DNA from 3 places in the Rummeliibacillus sp. JY-2-4R genome. Region 2 is predicted to be linked to each of the others. Evidence: riboswitches for the same ligand, from Rfam matches in the RefSeq annotation. Region 2 holds a riboswitch; each other region holds the start of a gene.
What was found. A riboswitch is a leader RNA that binds a small molecule or an ion and turns the genes downstream of it on or off. The one in region 2 is predicted to bind thiamine pyrophosphate.
Positions count from the first base shown of each region.

Region 1: linked by a shared signal. The riboswitch ahead of tenA (thiaminase II) and the one ahead of ACWV26_RS17430 (thiamine phosphate synthase) in region 2 are both predicted to bind thiamine pyrophosphate.
Region 3: linked by a shared signal. The riboswitch ahead of thiC (phosphomethylpyrimidine synthase ThiC) and the one ahead of ACWV26_RS17430 (thiamine phosphate synthase) in region 2 are both predicted to bind thiamine pyrophosphate.

Region 1 is NZ_CM132623.1:3,840,097-3,846,849, reverse strand. Features, by position in the region: gene ACWV26_RS18885 (cytochrome P450) at 1-524, opposite strand, end outside; gene ACWV26_RS18880 (polysaccharide deacetylase family protein) at 728-1,486, shown strand; gene ACWV26_RS18875 (NADPH-dependent FMN reductase) at 1,607-2,149, shown strand; gene ACWV26_RS18870 (GNAT family N-acetyltransferase) at 2,293-2,799, shown strand; gene ACWV26_RS18865 (VOC family protein) at 3,235-3,657, shown strand; TPP riboswitch at 3,976-4,074, shown strand; TPP riboswitch at 4,129-4,226, shown strand; gene tenA (thiaminase II) at 4,290-4,973, shown strand; gene thiM (hydroxyethylthiazole kinase) at 4,960-5,712, shown strand; gene thiD (bifunctional hydroxymethylpyrimidine kinase/phosphomethylpyrimidine kinase) at 5,709-6,533, shown strand; gene thiE (thiamine phosphate synthase) at 6,520-6,753, shown strand, end outside.
Region 2 is NZ_CM132623.1:3,552,276-3,559,028, reverse strand. Features, by position in the region: gene ACWV26_RS17445 (succinate CoA transferase) at 43-1,551, opposite strand; gene ACWV26_RS17440 (HD domain-containing protein) at 1,590-2,225, opposite strand; gene ACWV26_RS17435 (LysR family transcriptional regulator) at 2,343-3,326, opposite strand; TPP riboswitch at 3,478-3,587, shown strand; gene ACWV26_RS17430 (thiamine phosphate synthase) at 3,746-4,354, shown strand; gene thiO (glycine oxidase ThiO) at 4,338-5,450, shown strand; gene thiS (sulfur carrier protein ThiS) at 5,463-5,666, shown strand; gene ACWV26_RS17415 (thiazole synthase) at 5,670-6,437, shown strand; gene ACWV26_RS17410 (ThiF family adenylyltransferase) at 6,434-6,753, shown strand, end outside.
Region 3 is NZ_CM132623.1:472,303-479,055, reverse strand. Features, by position in the region: gene ACWV26_RS02315 (BlaI/MecI/CopY family transcriptional regulator) at 1-342, opposite strand, end outside; gene thiC (phosphomethylpyrimidine synthase ThiC) at 642-2,426, opposite strand; TPP riboswitch at 2,579-2,693, opposite strand; gene ACWV26_RS02305 (small acid-soluble spore protein H) at 2,937-3,116, opposite strand; gene rpoN (RNA polymerase factor sigma-54) at 3,539-4,840, opposite strand; gene ACWV26_RS02295 (transporter substrate-binding protein) at 4,947-6,753, opposite strand, start outside.

The DNA of each region.
Region 1 (6,753 bases), 290 kb from region 2:
GGGGACTCGAACATAGCTACTAAATCTTTTGTTAATTGTTCTATTTGGTCTTTGGGTATTGGAATACCGGTCCATTCACATGCTATCTTGCATAGGATTTCTTGTGCTTCTTCATATAAAATAACCTGATCTTGTTGTTTCCACTTATCAATGACCATTGCCCATTGATTATCCGCAATTTCTGTTAGCTTTTTTAGATCATCGGGTGTCATCACAGACATGAACATTTCCTTGCGCCTTTTATGTGCATCTCCATCCAATGTTAGTACACTATTCTCGCCAAACAATGTTTTAACCACTTTATTAGGAACTGCATCTTTTCTTTTGAACTTTTTATTATCATAAAATAATTCTGCAGCTTCTTTTCCAGTAATACAAATTACTTTTTTACCAAGTAAACGAGTTTCGAAAATAGGCGAATGGAACTGGTCACGCCTGTTTGAGATATACAAATATCCTTCTTTTAAAAGGCTGATGCTATGATCGATTCCTTCATCTTTAGGTATTGGATTAATATTTGACATTAGATTTTCTCATCTCCTGTTTTAATCAAAATACAACTTAATATCAATTCTTACCTTTTTCTTCATAAATAAACGTAAGAATTACATTTTGAATAAACTTCCAATGCATTAAATGTAAATACTTTTAAGGGCATAATTTGTTTAGTTCGGCAAATATTAAAGTCACAGTGTTCTTTTGAAAAAAATTAAATGGGGGTGATATTTTGAAACGAAACAATATAATAATTTTGACTGTTAGCGTTTTGGTCATCTCCATATTTTGCGCAAGGTTTAGTTATGCAGCGGATAAGGGTAGAAGATATTATGAGCAAACGGGTCAAGTGTTGTGGGATATTCAAACAGAAGAGAAAGTAATTGCTTTAACATTTGACGATGGCCCAGATCCAAGATACACTCCCGAAATTTTAGAGTTACTTTCTAAATACCATGCAAAAGCCACCTTTTTTGTATTAGGTAAAAGCGCAGAAAAATACCCTGAAATTATTAAACGTCAATATAAAGAGGGACACGAATTAGCAAACCATACTTATTCCCATATGTTTAAGGCAAGATCACCAAAACTAGATGAAGAACTTGAAAAAACGAATAGTATTATTAGTGGCATTACGGGATTTTCACCGACACTTTTCCGTCCTGTTGGTGGAATTTATACAGATGAAATGATTAACACGGCGCAGAAAAATGGTTTTAAAGTCGTTATATGGTCGTGGCATCTAGATACACAAGATTGGAAAAACCCAGGAGTTAACAGGATTGCGAAAAAAGTATTAGACGGGGCATCACCAGGAGATGTAGTTCTTTTTCATGATGGGGGCGGTAATCGCTCACAAACCATTAAAGCGCTAGAACAAATATTACCTAAGCTAGAGGAAGAAGGGTATAAATTTGTCACTATATCTGAGCTAATGGGAGATGAAGGGGATATAAATCACCATATTACTAAAGAAAGTAAAAATAGATAAGGGTGGGAATTTCATCCTTATCTGTTTACATATTGTACATCCTTATTATGCAAATTAGTTGAAATTATCTCGAATTACGAATATTCTTGTATAGAAATAGTTTGTATAGGAGGCAATACCATGAAAGTAGTTGCAATTGTTGGTAGTATTCGCAAAGAGTCTTATAATATGATGTTAGCTAAGTTTGTTCAAAAACATTTTGCAGACAAATTTGACTTAGAAATTTTAAGTTTAAATGAACTTCCAATGTATAACCAAGATATCGAAAATGAAGCACCTCAAGTTGTACTTGATTTTAAAGCAAAAGTAAAAGCTGCTGATTCTGTTCTTTGGGTAACACCAGAATATAATTCATCTATCCCAGGCGTCCTTGGTAATGCAATTGACTGGTTATCACGTGTAGATAAAGTGATGATTGGTAAACCATCTTGGATTATGGGTGCGTCAATGGGCATTCTTGGAACAGTAAAAGCACAAATGCATTTACGCGATATTTTATTTGCACAAGGTCTTGGCTCACCTGTTCTACAAGGAAACGAAGTATATGTTGGAGCAGCTCATACTAAATTTGACGCTGAAGGAAACTTAACAGATGAAGGTACAGTGAAATTCTTAGAATCCGTAGTTGGTAACTATATGGAATGGATGAGAATGTATCTTTAAAAGTAAATAAGTTTTATGAAGAGATGGTGTTCTACTAATGTAGAAATGCCATCTTTTTTATATGATAAACTTTAACATTCTCTAATGCTAATTATCCGAATAGTATGTAAAATAAAATGATAAAAATTTAAGGAGGATCACATTTGAAAAATTATGTGGAAATAGAAGAATTGAAATTTATGGATAAAGAGATAATTGAACTTTCAAGCCTTTTAAAGGAAGTTGTGGATGAAGGGGCATCAATCGGTTTTTTACCACCTTTAAAACTTGAAGATGCAGTTTATTATTGGAAAAATGTATTAAATTCGACTGTTAAATTATTTGTTGCACGAATGGACGGTCAAATTGTAGGGAGCATTCAATTATTCTTAGAATCAAGACAAAATGGCACCCACAGAGCAGAGATTGGAAAATTAATGACCCATCCTCAGTTCAGAAGATCAGGGATTGGGCGTCAACTTATGCAAATTGCAGAAAAACAAGCAAAATTAGAAAATAGATCACTTATCTTACTCGATACTAGAGAAGGAGATCCTTCAAATAAGTTATATCAATCTTTAGGCTTTATGGAAGCAGGGAGAATTCCTTTGTATGCAAAATCTGCTAATGGCAATTTAGATACTACGGTTTTCTACTATAAATGTATTTAAATACTAGGAGGGTCTATGGAAACTGAATGGTTAAGAACTTTTATAATGGCAGCTAAAACAGAGAATTTTGGGGAAACAGCAGAAAAACGCTTTATTACACAATCTACCCGCAGCCTAAATCTAAAATAGTTTCTCCTTTTTGGGTGCAAGTACTTCAACTAAACCGCCACCAAATTTCGAAACAAACTCGTGTTTTTGATCATATAAAACTGCATTCCATTTACTCATTTAATCAGCTCCTTTACACGAGGATAACAGAGAATTTGATTGTAGAGATATTATTGAAAAAGGGATTTTGATTCCAAAGTGGAATATTAGATTTGTATTCGAATCAGCCTAATTGCTGAAGGTACTTCTATTCATCCTTTGTTATAATGCTTAGTAGTTAATTGGTAAATTTTTAAAAATATAGATGAGAGACAAGGGGATGAAGGGATGGATAGTAATTGGCCAAATGGAATGAAAGTAGCACAAATTAGAATTGCACGCCCAACCGATCAACTTGAAAAAGTAGTGGATTTCTATTGCAAAGGAATAGGGTTGAAAAATATCGGCTCATTTGAGGGGCACAGGGGATATACAGGGGTAATGATTGGACTTCCTGGCTTTGACTATCATTTAGAATTCACTCAACATAGAGATGGTAGTCCCTGTCCAGCTCCTACAAAGGATAATCTGCTAGTCTTCTATATTCCTGACCATAAAACAATTGAACAAATCACATATAGGTTAAAAAATATGGGGTATGGTCCTGTTAAACCAGAGAACGGTTATTGGGAAGAATCCGGCGTTACAATTGAAGACCCAGATGGATGGAGAATTGTCTTGATGAACACCTCTGGTATTGGTGAAGAATAAAGTGAAAATGAAACTTCAATCATTGGGGTTCACTCCCACTGATTGTTAGTCCCGTTCTACTGTCGCTAAGATCACAAGCGTACGCTTGCAATCAATCGACAGTACGAACCCGATTGGTTCAACTAGACCTCTGCTAACGCATCGGTAAGTTTCACTGTATCTTACCAATCAGGCTTTTACGGGCAGTTTTTTCACAACCTTGCACTTCTTTGAAATTTCTAAACCTTAAGGTGGGAATCTTACTGCCCGTTACTGCGGGATAAAAGGTAAATTTATCCTTGAGTAGCTGCATGATAAATGCTACGATAAAGCCAACTTAAATATTTGCAGGGGAACGTGAATCGCGTTGAGAAGGTAAAACCTGACCCTTAGAACCTGGCAGTTAACACTGGCGTAGGGAGCAAAGTACATAAATAGTAACTTTTGTACAGTAGCTCGCTTAGTTTAGCGAGCTTTTTTGTACCCAACCAAATATTTATGCGGGGGGACACTTTTGTGTTGAGAAGGTAAAACCTGACCCTTAGAACCTGACAGTTAATACTGACGTAGGGAGCAATGACTAACTTTAAAGTCTCTATGTCGATACATAGAGACTTTTTGCATTCTACGGTAATTCACGAGGAGGACTTAGAATGACATTTTGTGAGGAAGTAAGAAAAGAGACAGATTTATACTTCGAAGGAAGCTTTGAACATCCGTTTGTCAAAGGATTGGTTGAGGGTACATTGCCAATTGAAAAATTTAAGTTTTATATGATGCAAGATGCCTTTTATTTAAAGCATTATACGAAAGTGCTTGCTATTGCGGCATCAAAGGCTAATACAAATGAAGACACGACATATTTTCTAGAAAACGCGCGTTATATCAATGAAGCTGAGCTTGAATTACATCGTACAGTATTTAAAGAGCTTGGTGTTACTGAACATGAACTTGAAATATTTGAACCAGCACCAGCCGCATACAACTATGTAAGCCATATGTACAATGCAGCTTATAATGGTGATGTTGCGGAAGCCTTTGCAGCCATGTTCCCATGTCCTTGGTTGTACCAAGAGATTGGAGAAAAGTACAAAGATCTAAAACCTGGTATCAAGCTTTATGAAGAATGGATTGCCATGTATAGCAACCCGGATTATGAAGAAAAAATCGAATTACAAAAATCCATGATGAATCGTTTTGCGGAAGAACAACCCGAAAAAGTTCAGCTATTTAAAGCACACTTCAAAAAGAGTTGCTATTATGAGTGGAAGTTTTGGGAGATGCCTTGGACATTAGAAGATTGGAAAGGTGAAGTGGCAAATTATGAGTATATCTAAAATTCGAAAGGCAAGCCCGCTTGTTCATTGTATTACGAATTATGTTGTAGCAAATTTTACAGCGAATGGCCTCCTTGCAATAGGTGCTTCTCCTGTAATGGCGGATGAAGCGTCAGAAGTAGAAGAAATGGTTTCAAACGCATCCGCATTATTACTTAATATTGGAACAATCAATTCACGTACAAAGGAAGCGATGCTGCTTGCAGGTCGTAAAGCAAATGAGAAAAGAATACCCGTTGTTCTTGATCCAGTTGGCGTAGGGGCTACAACTTACAGGCAACAAACTGTACAGGAATTACTGCAAACAGTGAAATTTAATTTAATCCGTTGTAATGCTGGTGAACTAGCAAGTATTGCAGGTGTAAAATGGCAAGCGAAAGGTGTAGATAGCGGCATTGGTGAAATCGATGTTGAAAAGGTAGCCAAACAAGTTGCGCAAAAGTTTAATTGCATGGTGATTGTAACGGGTCCTTCAGATATTTTAACGAATGGAGAGCAAACGTATAGTGTCGATGGAGGAAATTTGTTAATGACACAAGTAACAGGAACAGGCTGCTTGCTGAGTGCTGTTTGTAGTGGAGCATTAGCAGTAGAGGGTGATCCATTGACTGTTTTACGTGATGTTTTGCAAGACTATAAAACTGTTGCAGAGCTTGCCTCAACAACAAATCAACTTGGCTCTTTCCAAGTGGAAGTTCTAAATGCATTACATGATATTTCTAGAGGTGAACAACGATGAACATAGTAATGACTATAGCTGGATCAGATAGTAGTGGAGGCGCAGGAATTCAAGCGGACTTAAAAACATTTCAAGAGCTCGATGTCTTTGGTACATCTGCAATCACTGCCTTAACAGCACAAAATACATTGGGTGTGGAAGGAATCTTCCCTACATCTGCTGAATTTGTTCAACAGCAAATAGAAGTGGTAATACAAGATTTACCTGTAAAAGCTGTTAAAACAGGGATGCTTTTTTCTTCAGAAATTATTGAAGCTGTTGCAAAGAGCCTAAAGGATCAAGATATTCAGCTTGTTATAGATCCAGTCATGATTGCAAAAGGTGGTGCATCGCTTCTTCAAACGGAAGCGGTGAATGCTTTAAAATCTTCATTGTTACCTTTAGCCACAGTACTTACACCAAATATTCCAGAGGCAGAGGAAATTAGTGGAGTTACTATCAGATCAGCAGACGATATAGAACGCGCTGCTAAAGTAATTCTTGATATGGGCGTAGCTTGTGTTGTGATGAAAGGTGGACATTTAGAAGGAATCGATGCAATTGATACGGTTTACTTCCAAGATGGCACTTCATTCTCCATGACAACAAAGCGCATTGATACAAAACATACACATGGAACTGGCTGCACATTTTCGTCTGCTGTTACTGCATTTTTGGGACGAGGTTATACTATCCGTGAAGCAATTATTGAAGCAAAGAAGTTTGTGCAATTAGCTATTCAAAATCCTTTAAACATTGGTCATGGCCATGGTCCAACAAATCACTTTGCCTATCAAAATGGAAACGGAATTTGTGAGGTGATAGTTGTTGAATCGAAATGATTTATCGGTTTACTTTATAATGGGGACGCAGAATTGCGTTGATCGTCCGCTCGATGTGTTAGAAGAAGCGCTTAAAGCAGGAATCACCTTTTTCCAATTACGTGAAAAAGGTGATGGTGCATTAAAAGGGCAAGAACTTGAGCAGTTTGCATTAGCCTGCCAAATGTTATGTAAGCACTATCGTGTTCCTTTTATTGTAAATGATGATGTAGAACTTGCT
Region 2 (6,753 bases):
CAATAGTCAGGTCTGCCATTTCTTATGGTCATTAAACTCTGATTATTTATTTTTCATTGTTCCATTTTCCGCAAAATTAATATGCATAGAAAAAGCTTTTCGCAAGTTATGCGGTGTATGGCTACCACCTGTTAATTCAAGTGCTTCGTTATAGTAAGCCCATAATTGTTCCTTGTACTCTGGATGAACACAGTTTTCGATGATGAGTGGTACGCGTTCTTTTGGTGCAAGACCGCGCAAGTCAGCAACGCCTTGTTCTGTTACGATGACGTCTACATCGTGTTCTGTGTGATCTACATGAGAAACCATTGGGACGATGGAGGAAATTGCTCCACCTTTTGCGTATGATTTTGTGACGAAAATACCAAGCCGAGCATTACGAGCGAAGTCACCAGATCCACCGATTCCGTTCATCATTTTCGTACCGGATACATGCGTTGAGTTGACGTTGCCGTAGATATCGAGCTCAAGTGCAGTATTAATAGAGATTAAGCCTAAACGACGGATTACTTCTGGATGATTCGTGATTTCTTGTGGACGTAAGCAAAGTTTATCTGCGTATTTCTCCATGTTTTCAAAGACACGTTTATTCGTTTCTTCAGCTAACGTAATGGACGTGCCTGAGGCGAAAGAAACTTTACCAGCATCGATCAGATCAAATACGGCATCTTGCAATACTTCCGAGTATATTTGTAAGTCTTCAAATTCTGAAGCTAAGAAGCCATGTAAAACAGCATTTGATACAGAGCCTACGCCTGATTGGATTGGTGCCAATTTGTTTGTTAGACGACCAACTTTGATTTCATCACGTAAGAAGTTTAGTAAATGTTTTGCCATTGTATCTGTCTCTTCATCTGGAGGAACGATTAAGGAATAAGCATCGTGTTCTTCAGATAGAACAATTGCTTTTACTTTAGCAGGGTCAATTTTAATCCCTGTTTCTCCAATGCGATTGGATGCATTTGTCATAGGTATTGGTTCGCGTTTACCTTGTTCCGCTGGTATATAAACATCATGAATACCAATTAATGATTCTGGACTAGCTATATTTAATTCAATAATAATGTTATCAGCGTGTTGTGCGAAAATAGGTGAGTTTCCAACAGAATTCGTTGGAATGAGGTAGCCATCTTCTGTAATTGCACAAGCTTCGATAATCGCATAATGGATTGGGCCAATAATGCCTTGACGAACGAACTCTGCGTTATGTGAAACGTGTGCATCAACATAAGTCACCTTACCCGTATTAATCAAGTTACGGATCATCGCGTCACTTTGGTATGGTCCGCGTTTGCGAATCACGCCTGCTTCCGCTAAGTATTTGTCTACTTCAGGACCTAATGATGCCCCTGTATACACATCAATTTGAAACTTTTCATTTTTCGCACGTTCTACAAGTGCCATTGGGACAACTTTTGCGTCACCTGCACGTGTAAATCCGCTCATTCCGACTACATCGCCGTCTGAGATCAACGCTGCAGCAACATTTGCGGAAACAATCTTGTCAGCAAGCTCTTTTAAACCTAAACGCCTTTCAACAATCGGGTTCATTTATAAAACCTCCTAAAATACGATTTAATTTATGGTAATTACTCCCATGGTGAATGTAAAATACAGTCACAGAAGTTTTTCGGTTTGTAATCCGGTACAAAATACTTAACGACATCCAATTTAATATTGCCAAAAGTTGTTTCTGGCTTATGTTTAAAACCTTCATAAAACGCTGGAATAATTTCTTGCTTGAAATTATTGCGAGGGAAAGCTTTTACAATTTCCTCTCTTAGTCCAATAGGGAACTGTTCAAAGCCATCTCCCATGACATCTAAGCCAACTCCCGAATAAAGTAGGGCGACTTCAGATTCTTTATGCTCCGCGATTCCAATTGTCGTATGTAATGCGATGGCATCCCACACACGACGAATCGACTCGTCAGGAATTTCATAATGCTGTAAAAAGCTTCTCGCAGCGTTTGCACCGTCTACTTCAAAGCGTAAATCAGGACTGCTGTATTTCTTTGTTAAGCCTAAATCATGGAACAATGCAGCAACATATAACAATTCTAAATCATAATTACGCTTGTCCTCTTTCCCCATGACTGCACCAAATAAAAAGACGCGGTTTGAATGGTTCCACAACAAGTCATCCCCGTACTCTCGTAAGATATCTGCTGCATCAGTCGCTAATCGTGTATCTGGAATTTGAATACCTGCTACTTCTTGAAACACAATTTAAACCCCCTTCGCCAAATGTAGTGTTTCTCATTTTCATGAGTCTACTTTCATTATAAAGGGGGTTTTCTGATTTAACTATTTCATTAATCCTATGATAACGATAGATAAAAACTATAATATAGTGCTTTGCAAAGATGTAATGGCCTCCTTCTCAATTAGAAAACGGAGCTTTTCAATTTCCCGTACTAATAACTCCACATATTTACGTGCTGCATAATTGATAAAACAATTCTTCTTCATGACAAGATTCACTTCTCTCGTCAAAGCCGGCTTTTCAATATGTTGATAATATAAATCCGCAGTATCATTAAATTCAAACAATGTACGTGAGACAACGCTACGACCAACACCATTACGAACAAGCTTCAAGATTGATTCAACACTTGATGTTTCAACTAGGGGGTCTATTGGTTTTCCAACCTCACAGCTCGTTGTATCAAGAAGTCTTCTGCATTGATGAGTATTTGGAAATAAAATAAGTGGACCTTCTAAAACATCTGTAAATGAAATCTTCTGCTCTCCACTTTCTTGATTACTGATCAAGTAAAATTCTTCATCATAAAGCTTTGTCACCTGAAGCATATCCACTTGATGGAAGTAGAACCCAATCCCAAAATCGGCGCCATCTTCTAGAACAGCTTTTTCCACTTGATCGGTACTTTGAATGGACACTTTGATGTTCGGATGGAGTTGGTTAAATCGAATACATAAAGTAGTAACCAAATCTGTCATTTCACCTGGCAAAACAGCAATTTTCACTTCTCCAATTTCTACTTTTCTAAGTGCTTCAATTTGAGAGGACATACTTTGTAAGGAATCTTGTATATTCAATGCTTCTTGCTGTACAATTTCTCCCACTTTCGTAAGTTCGATTTTCTTTCCAACACGGTTAAAAAGCGCATAGCCAACTCCTTGTTCTAGCATTTTAATTTGTTGGCTTAGAGTGGGTTGGGAAATCCCTAACTTTTCAGCAGCTCTTGTAAAATGCAGTTCTTTACTGACCATTAAAAAATATTCCAAATGTCGTAGCTCGATGGGAATCAATCCTTTCCGTTGAAATGTTTGCTTCTTTCTGAAATTCTTCTTTAAAAACATTTTTTGTATTTTATAGTTGTACTAGAGAAGTTTGTTGTTAATACAATGTCAGTCTAGATTATCTTTGACTGAATTAAAGATAAAAAATTAACTTGAAATATTTCCAATATTATAATATATTATCATTGGTTGATAATAATTGAATATTTCAAATTTTCACTAGGGGATCCCTTGATAAGGGCTGAGAATAAAGTAGTTACTTTTAAACCCTCATAACCTGACCTGGTTCGTACCTGCGTAGGGAAGTAGCGAATGTTTGTGCAATATTTTTATTTGGACAAATCTCAAACAATCATACCACTTTCCTGTCTAGGAGAGTGGTTTTTTATTTGAATAAAATGACGCCGGTCTTGTTTATACATAGTGAAGTTTGGAGGAAGGTGATAGAACAGTTTTTATGTGTGGAAGGAGGGAAGAATATGAGGTTAATGGCTGTAACGGACAATGTATCTTCCGTTCGTGCACTTGCATCTACGATTATTGAAATCAAAAACAAGGTTGATTTTATTCAAATTCGTGAGAAAACAAAATCACCTCAAGACATCATGACACTTCTTGAATATTTAGAAGAGGGTGGTGTTGAAAAAGAAAAAATCATCCTCAATGATCGGTTGGATATTGCTTTGTTGATGAATATTCCAACTGTTCATTTGCCTGAAAAAGGGCTGCCTGTGAGAAGGGTCAAGCAATTCTTTCCGCATATAAGAGTTGGAAAATCTGTTCATTCGTTTGAAGGTGCTGAGAAAGCTGAACTAGATGGAGCAGATTATGTGGTATATGGGCATTGCTTTGAAACGAATAGTAAAAAAGGCAGGGCTCCGAACGGCATTGATCCCATCATTCAAATGAAAAGAAACTTAAGCATACCGGTTTTTGCTATCGGTGGCATTACATGTGAGAACGTACATGAGTTGCGAGTAGTAAGAGCAGATGGAGTAGCAGTGTTGTCAGGAATATTTTCTGCTGAGAACCCGCTAGAATCTGCAAACCAATATAAAGAGGCAATAGTATATGAAAAAGAACTTTGAAGTGGTCATTATAGGCGGTGGGATTATCGGATCCTCCATTGCTTATTATTTAGCGAAAGAAAAGATGGATGTGGCATTGTTTGAAGCTGGCAAAATAGGTTCTAAATCCACAAGTGCTGCAGCTGGTATGTTAGGTGCACATTCTGAGTGTGAAGGGGATATGGATGTCTTTTTTCCTTTTGCAAGAAGCAGCCAGCAAGCTTATTCAGGTCTGAAAGAGGAGTTATATGAATCTAGCGGAATAGACTTGCAGTACAGAAGGGGTGGCATTTTAAAGCTTGCTTATACAAATACGGATAAAGATGAGCTCTATAAGATTCTTTCTCAACCAACTGCTAAGTGGCTGGAACCTGCGGATGTCTTAGAAATGGAGCATGCGGTTACGCAGGATATAGTAGGTGCTGCTTATATTGAAGATGATGTGAACGTGCTGCCAATTGGTGTTTGTCATGCCTTTGCTAAAAGTGCGCAGATGTTAGGTGCATCTCTTTTTGAATTTACATCAGTGCTTCAAATTAAAAACAATGATGGTAGTTATTTAATCCAAACAACAGCTGGTGAAATCGAAGCTAAGTATGTCGTTGTTGCAAGCGGCGTTTGGAGCTCCAAATTCTTTGAGCAGCTTGGATTATCTCATCAAGTCACACCGGTAAAAGGGGAATGTCTTTCTGTCATCGATGAGAATTCAGTGTTAAATCATACCCTTTTTCATGATGGCTACTATATCGTACCTAGAAATAACGGAAGGCTTGTGGTTGGAGCGACGATGATTGAAAAAGATTGGAATGAAAGAGTAAGCCTTGCTGGAATCGAATCATTAATTGCGAAAGCAAAGAGAATGCTTCCTGCTGTAGCGGATATGAAAATTGCATCGAATTGGGCAGGATTGCGTCCGCAAACGTTTGACCAAAGGCCATTTATCGGACAACATCCTGAGGAAGAAAGAATATTGTTTGCTACAGGGCATTATCGAAATGGTATCCTGCTGGCTCCTGCAACAGGGCAAATGATTCGTGATTTGATATTGAAAAGAGACATCAAAAAAGAATGGGTGGAGGCATTTAAAATCGCTCGCCGCTCACCACTACCAATATAGTAGGTGATATAAATGTCTATTAGATTAAATGGAAGACTTATTGACCTTCAAGAGGGAATCCAATCTATCCTACAACTACTTTCTCATTACCATTTAGAAGATCGCATTGTAGTTGTAGAGGTCAATAAGGAAATCATCATGAAAGAAAACTATGAAACCGTGAAATTATCAGACGGAGACGTTGTCGAAATTATCCATTTTGTAGGAGGGGGTTAAAGCATGTTAAAAATTGCTGATCGTACATTTCATTCAAGACTTTTATTAGGGACAGGGAAATACCCGTCATTTGAGATTCAAAAAAAGGCTGTTGAGGTTTCACAAGCTGAAATATTAACGTTTGCTGTGAGAAGAATGAATATTTTCTCTGAGGAACAACCTAATTTTCTTGAACAGCTTGATTTATCTAAATATACGCTTCTTCCAAATACTGCTGGTGCCAAAACAGCTGAGGAAGCGGTAAGAATTGCGAAGCTGGCAAAGGCTTCTGGCTTATGTGACATGATTAAAGTAGAAGTGATTGGTGATAATCGTACGCTTCTTCCGGACCCAGTTGAAACATTGAAAGCATCTAAAATGCTACTAGAAGAAGGATTTATTGTATTGCCTTATATTTCCGATGATGTTGTGTTAGCAAAACGACTTGAAGAGCTAGGTGTACATGCCGTTATGCCGGGTGCATCTCCGATTGGTTCAGGAAAGGGAATTGTCAATCCTCTTAACTTGAAATTTATTATTGAACAATCTTCTATTCCTGTGATTGTAGATGCGGGCATTGGGTCTCCAAAAGATGTGGCCTTTGCGATGGAGCTTGGGGCTGATGGAGTATTACTAAATACGGCTGTTTCAGGTGCAAAAGACCCTGTCAAAATGGCACTTGCCATGAACTTAGCGGTAGAATCAGGAAGATTAGGATTTGAAGCAGGCCGAATCGACGAAAAAGAATATGCAGTAGCGAGCAGTCCAACAACTGGGATGGTGACATCTTGACCAACAGGTATGCAAGACAAGAATTATTTTTAGGAAGTACTGCACAAGAAAAAATCCAAAATGCTAGTGTCATCATAATAGGAGCTGGAGCACTGGGATCTGCCAGTGCAGAGATGTTGGCAAGGGCAGGGGTAGGAAGTCTTACAATAGTTGACCGGGATTATGTAGAGTGGAGCAATCTACAAAGGCAACAATTATATACGGAAGCTGACGTGAGAAATCAACTGCCAAAGGCGATTGCTGCAAAGACAAGACTCGAACAAATTAATAGCGAGATTACCATTGATAGTTTTGTATTGGATATTGATGGACTAAA
Region 3 (6,753 bases), 960 kb from region 2:
TGCATCAAGCATATGACTTACCACGACATTGCCGAACTCGTCCATGAGCTCGTTAGTCATTTCCTTGGACTGCGTATCCAAAAACTCGCATCTCGTCTGAACAGGCTTGTACATCGAGGATCTTCCTTCTGTTCTTTTTTGAAGAATCCCCTTCTCCACTAGTCGATTCATGACTGTCATCACCGTGTTGAAGTTCGTTGCCTTTTCTTTCTCAAGCGCGTGTTGGACATCCTTGATGGTCATCTCACAGTTGCTCCACAAAACGTCCATAATCTTCGCTTCCAGTGGACCAAAAAATCGATTCAATCCACTTTCATGCATTTTGAACTTACGAATATTCATGATTTGGACACCTCACTTCGTTACATTACCCATTGTAGTGTTAGATGGAGGGAGAGTCAATAGAATGGTAGTTTGAAATTGAGGAGATTTTTTGAGGTGGGGTTTTATTCATGTTTGAGAGCTGAGATTTCACGGTTTCTGGGCGATTATTTACATGAGATAAGCTAGTATACACGATATTAAGTGTCTGAAATCCTCACAGCTAATAGTTAAAAATAGAAAGTTAAACAACCTTGCCTCAACTAAGTAATTAGGGCAAGGTTGTTTGTGGCATTTCTTTGCTTTATTTCATATGAAAATTATTGATATATCTTACCACCAGATTGCTTAAATTGTTCAGCTTTTTCCTTCATACCTAATTCAATAGCTTCCTTCGTATCTAGTTCTTTTTCCTTTGCAAAATTACGAATATCTTGAGAGATTCTCATACTGCAAAATTTAGGTCCACACATAGAACAGAAATGTGCTGTTTTTGCACCTTCAGCAGGTAATGTTTCATCATGATATTCGATTGCACGTTCAGGGTCTAAAGATAAATTAAACTGATCTCTCCAACGGAATTCAAAACGAGCTTTTGATAAGGCATCATCTCTTTTTTGTGCTCCTGGATGTCCTTTTGCCAAATCAGCAGCATGTGCAGCAATTTTATATGTGACAACCCCTACACGAACATCATCTCTATTCGGTAAACCTAAATGTTCTTTTGGCGTTACATAACAAAGCATCGCTGTTCCATACCAACCAATCATTGCAGCTCCAATCGCAGATGTAATGTGATCATAACCAGGAGCGATATCCGTCGTAAGAGGTCCAAGTGTGTAGAATGGTGCTTCCTGACACACTTCCAATTGTTTATCCATATTTTCTTTAATAAGGTGCATCGGCACGTGCCCGGGCCCTTCAATCATCACCTGTACATCATGCTTCCAAGCAATTTTTGTTAGCTCTCCAAGAGTCTCTAATTCTGCAAACTGTGCTTCATCATTCGCATCTGCAATAGACCCAGGACGTAAACCATCCCCTAAAGAGAATGCAACATCATAGGATTTCATGATTTCACAGATTTCTTCAAAGTGTGTGTATAAAAAACTTTCTTTGTGATGGTATAGACACCATTGTGCCATGATAGACCCACCGCGAGATACAATACCTGTTACACGTTTAGCTGTTAGCGGGACATATCGCAAAAGAACACCAGCATGAATGGTGAAGTAATCAACACCTTGCTCTGCTTGTTCAATTAAGGTATCACGGTAAACCTCCCAGGTAAGATCTTCAGCAACACCATTTACTTTTTCGAGTGCCTGATAAATTGGGACAGTGCCAACAGGAACCGATGAATTACGGATAATCCACTCCCGTGTAGTGTGGATGTTTTTGCCGGTTGATAAATCCATAATATTATCAGCCCCCCAGCGTGTTGCCCAGGTCATTTTTTCAACCTCTTCTTCGATAGAAGATGAAACAGCAGAATTGCCAATATTCGCATTAATTTTCACATGAAAGTTTCGACCTATTATCATTGGTTCCGATTCTGGGTGGTTGATATTAGAAGGAATAATTGCTCGACCTTTTGCAACTTCATCCCTTACGAATTCAGGTTTCATATTTTCCCTAATTGCGATAAATTCCATTTCAGGCGTGATAATTCCTTTTCTTGCATAATGAAGTTGTGTAACATTTTTCCCTTTTTTAGCACGTAACGGTTTCCGCTTTAATCCTGGAAATACGTTATGAGTCGTGCGAGGATCGTTTTCATCTTTATAACCATTATCTTCTGGCTTGATTACACGACCATCATATTCCTCAACATCTCCTCGTTCTTGAATCCATGAACTTCGAATGGCAGGAAGACCTTTAGTAATGTCGACAGAATAATCAGGGTCTGTATAAGGTCCGCTAGTATCATACACACGTACTGGAGAATTTTCCTCTTCTCCAAACGCTCCGGTTGTCGGGCTTAACTCAATTTCACGCATTGGAACTTTAATGTCAGGTCTAGAGCCTGTTACATATACTTTTTTGCTCCCTGGAAAATTAGACATGATGGAAATACTTTGTTTGCTAGATGAAGAAGTTGACATTGACATAGTTAATCTCTCCTTTTTCGAATAGAAGGACGAGATATAGAACAAAACAAGTGGAGAGCTTATACAAGCTTATGAAGTATATAAAAAAGCCGGTGTCCAATAAATGGCTGGACCCGGCTAATATGTATACAGAAGTAGTATAACTAAAATGATGCTTCTAACTTCCCCACGCTGGTATGAACCAGATCAGGTCCCAAGAGTCAAGAAACTTCAACGTGTTTCTTTCTCAGCCCAACTTATTGGACTCCCCTAGTTATTTCTATTCAATTTTGGTTTTATTATACATTATACTTTATTGAATTAAAAGATAAATTTGAAAATAAGCGAAGTGGATGAGGCTGGGGAAAGATAAACATTAGAGTAACTTCTTCAAATTTTGTCGCCTTTCTTAAGATAAAGAAAGCGTCATTTTATTGTAAAGAAGAAGGAGAATCCAACTAAAGTTAATCAAACGTAAAACCTCCACTCAGAAGGTGGAGGTTTATTGTGGGAATTACGGATAAATTATTGTTCACTTAAGCTTGTTACAGATACGCTTTTTTTATTATTTGGATCATCTAGGAAATGGATTGTAGCTGTTCCATTATGTCGATCCACATGCTCAATGTAAATACCCTCTCCATTAAAGGTTACATTCGCCATAATTGGCGAAGAAGAAATTTCTTGTGCTCGTTGTGCGTCCATTGTAGCCACCTCCTTTTGACTTTAATAGTTATACTATTTGTTTCAAATAACTTAGATATACATGTTGTAATTGTCTACTTCCATGTGTAAGCTGATTTTCTCCATAACTATTAAACAATAGATTTTAATAAGAAAAAGATGCTTTAGTAAATAAATTAATGGCTGCTTTGAAAGGGTTGATCATTCGCCCACTATTACCTTTAGAACCTTTAATATCCGTTGCAGTCTATTCGGACCGAGATAATTAACTTCATAGAAATCTTTTAGTCAATTGAAGCGTGTTTTTGATAGTGCTCCATTACTTATTAGCATTGTAGATGGATTATTACCGATACTTAAAGTGATTATAATCAGAGCACCGATAAGAAATATAAGTAACTATACCAACGAGTAGCAAATTGAATAAAGTAAATGGATATCCCTTAAGTTAAAAAACGTTCTTTAGCTGTTTTTATTCCCATTTTTTGACGGTATTTGGCAACCGTACGGCGAGCTATCTCTATATTTTCCTGTCTAAGGATATTTGAAAGAGTTTGATCAGAGTAAGGATGAGTTCTATCCTCCATCGCAATAAGTTCTTTAATACGATTCTTTATCAATTGAATACTTTGGTCGAATCCTGTAGAATTTTTTAAACCTCTCATAAATAAATCTTTCATTTGGAATAAACCATGAGGAGTATCAATATATTTACCACGTATCGTTCGATAAACAGTAGATTCATGAAGTCCTACAACTTTTGAAATATCGGCCAACTTCAACGAACCCAGTGCTTTGATACCGTGTTCTAAAAATGTAGGCTGTGCTTCTAAAATTGCTAAACTTACTCGATATAGAGTAGCCGAACGCTTGTCTATACCGGTCTTTAACAAGAGTGCCTCGTTTCTCTTCATTTTGGATTCATCATCTAAATAATTCTCTTCCATCATTTCATCAATAATTAAACCGGAAGTAATAGAATCATTGACGGTTAATATAACTTCTCCATTGTAAAAACGAGCAGTTAAATCCGGCACAATATAATGACTTTCTTCATTAGAAAAATTATCTACTGGATATGGGTTTAACGATTTAATAAAGTCAATTGCATCACGAATTTCATCTGTACTACAATTATAAATTGTACAAAGTGCTTTCAAGTCTCCTGCTGCTACTTGCTCTAAATGGTGAATAACAATTGACTCGGTGTAAGGTGGAATACAGGAATAAGAGCGTAATTGTAATTGCAGACATTCAGATACGGACCGTGCACCGATGCCAGCCGGTTCAAAGCTTTGTAGTACCTTTAACACACTCGTAGCCTCATCAGATGTCAATTCAAATCTCGCCTGCATTTCCTCTAAAGAACATTTTAAGTAGCCACGATCAGTCAAGTTTTGTATTAAATAAAGCAAGCCTTGACGTTTCTTCCCTTTACATTCTTTTTCTAATAAAAGTTGGTCGCGTAAATACTCCTCCATGCCACCGCTAGAGGTAGCAATTGTATAAAAAGTATCTTTTGATGAACTTCCCCAAAATTTACGAGTGATAGTTTTATCTTCTTTCATTAAACGATATAATAATTTATTTTCATGTGATAGAAATGGATTTTCCTCTAGCATCTCCTCTACCAATTGTAGAACTTCCTGAGAGTTCATACCTAAAATAGCCAGTGATTGCTTTATTGTTGGTGTTAACGATAATTTTTGTGTTAATGCTAAATTCTGAGTTAAATGATAATTCATACGCACTTATCTCCTCTCGAACAGCATAATAAAGAACCTGCTTCACCATTTATGTAATATTACGAGTCGATTGATTTCCTACTATGCCTCTTACAAAGTTACACTATTAAAGATTTATCTCTAATTGATGTAATGCTATTTTTCTATATAAAGTACTTCGAGAAATACCTAATAACTTTGCAGCTTGGGTTAACGTACTAGATGCATTCAAAGCTTTTTGAATCGTTTCACGCTCTATTCTTTCTAGGTTAAATTTAGGATTTTGAACAGAGAATTCATATGATTTACACTCAGGTGGTAAATGATGCGAATCTATAACCGATTCTGAGCGATCCTTTGCTAATAAATAGGAACGTTCAATAACATTTCTAAGTTCACGTATATTTCCTGGCCAAGAATAAGCCGTTAAATGCGATAAAGCTTCTGCAGTAATATCATTCGGTTGGCTACTGTAGTAATGACTAAGCCCAGAGATGAACTCCCTAATTAATAAAGCTATATCCTCTTTCCTGTTTCGTAGTGCCGGCATCTGTATTGAAATTACATTTAACCGATAAAATAAATCGGCTCTAAATGTTCCTTGATACGCTATCTCTTCCTTCAAATTTTTATTTGTAGCTGCAATAATACGAACGTCTATTTTTCGTTCCTTGCTGTCCCCTAAGGATGTAACAGTCCTGTTTTCAAGGACACGTAACAACGAAACTTGCAAATCTAATGGCATATCCCCAACTTCATCTAAAAACAGTGTTCCCCCATTTGCTGCCTCAAACTTTCCTATCTTTCCTTTTTTAGATGCTCCTGTAAAAGCACCGTCCACATATCCAAATAATTCACTTGCAATTAATTCTCTTGGTATGGAAGCTGCATTAATTGTAATTAGTGGTCCTTTATTTCTTTTGCTTTTTTTATGAATTTCATTAGCAAGGATGTCTTTTCCTGTACCTGTTTCACCTAAAATTAGTACATTAGCATCTGAATTTGCTGCAGCTTCAGCTAGATATAACTGTTCTTTATAACTTGAGTTTAAAGTTGAAATTTCACCGAATTCCATTACACTTTCTACCTTTGGAATATTCAACTCATTTGTAATGGTAACTTTTCTAAAATTATTACTGTTATCCATACTCTCTATTTTAAATTCACAATTGATATAGGTCCGTCTTATTGTTTCAAATGATACAATCTGCTCTTTTTCATACGGGAATAGCGATTTCGCAACACCGTTCATATATATCACTTCATCACAATGATTAATCAAAAAAATGGGGTGTTTTGGGGATGAATTTAGATTGGAAAAAATATCAGTCCATTCTAACAAATTATAACCGGAATCTGCGTTACTATATTTCACGGATATTAATTCCTTAGAATCCCAAACAACTGCAAATTGACCATCTTTCTGAGCTTTTCCTATTTTTATTGAACGTGCAAAGTGATTGCTTCCTTTCTCTATATATAACAAACCAGACGGTGAAAAAAATTTACTTTCATAAAATTTAAAGTGAAGTGGCTCATCTTTATTTAATTTAGCTAACTTCTCTAAAATGAGCTTTGTTCCTATATAAGTATTAAACATAACGGAAGAAATAACTTGATCCTCTTCAAATGACTGTTTAAATTTGGCTACAAACCTATGATTTTCAGGAAAATCTATCGATTGAAAGTATCCTCCACAACTATAGTGTCCTTCAACATAAGCGCTCCCGATTTCCTTTATTTCACTTTCTTTAGTAGTTGCGCTAAAGATTGGTAACGTTGTTGCCGATAGACCTAATCGCTTAAAAATTCTATAAAAATGGATAAGACTGTCGCCTACTAGTGTTGAAAAAATAGCGTCCGATTGTTGCGAAATTGATTTACTAAATATTCCTTCAAAGTTTTCATGACCGAATGGGACATAATCTTCTCCA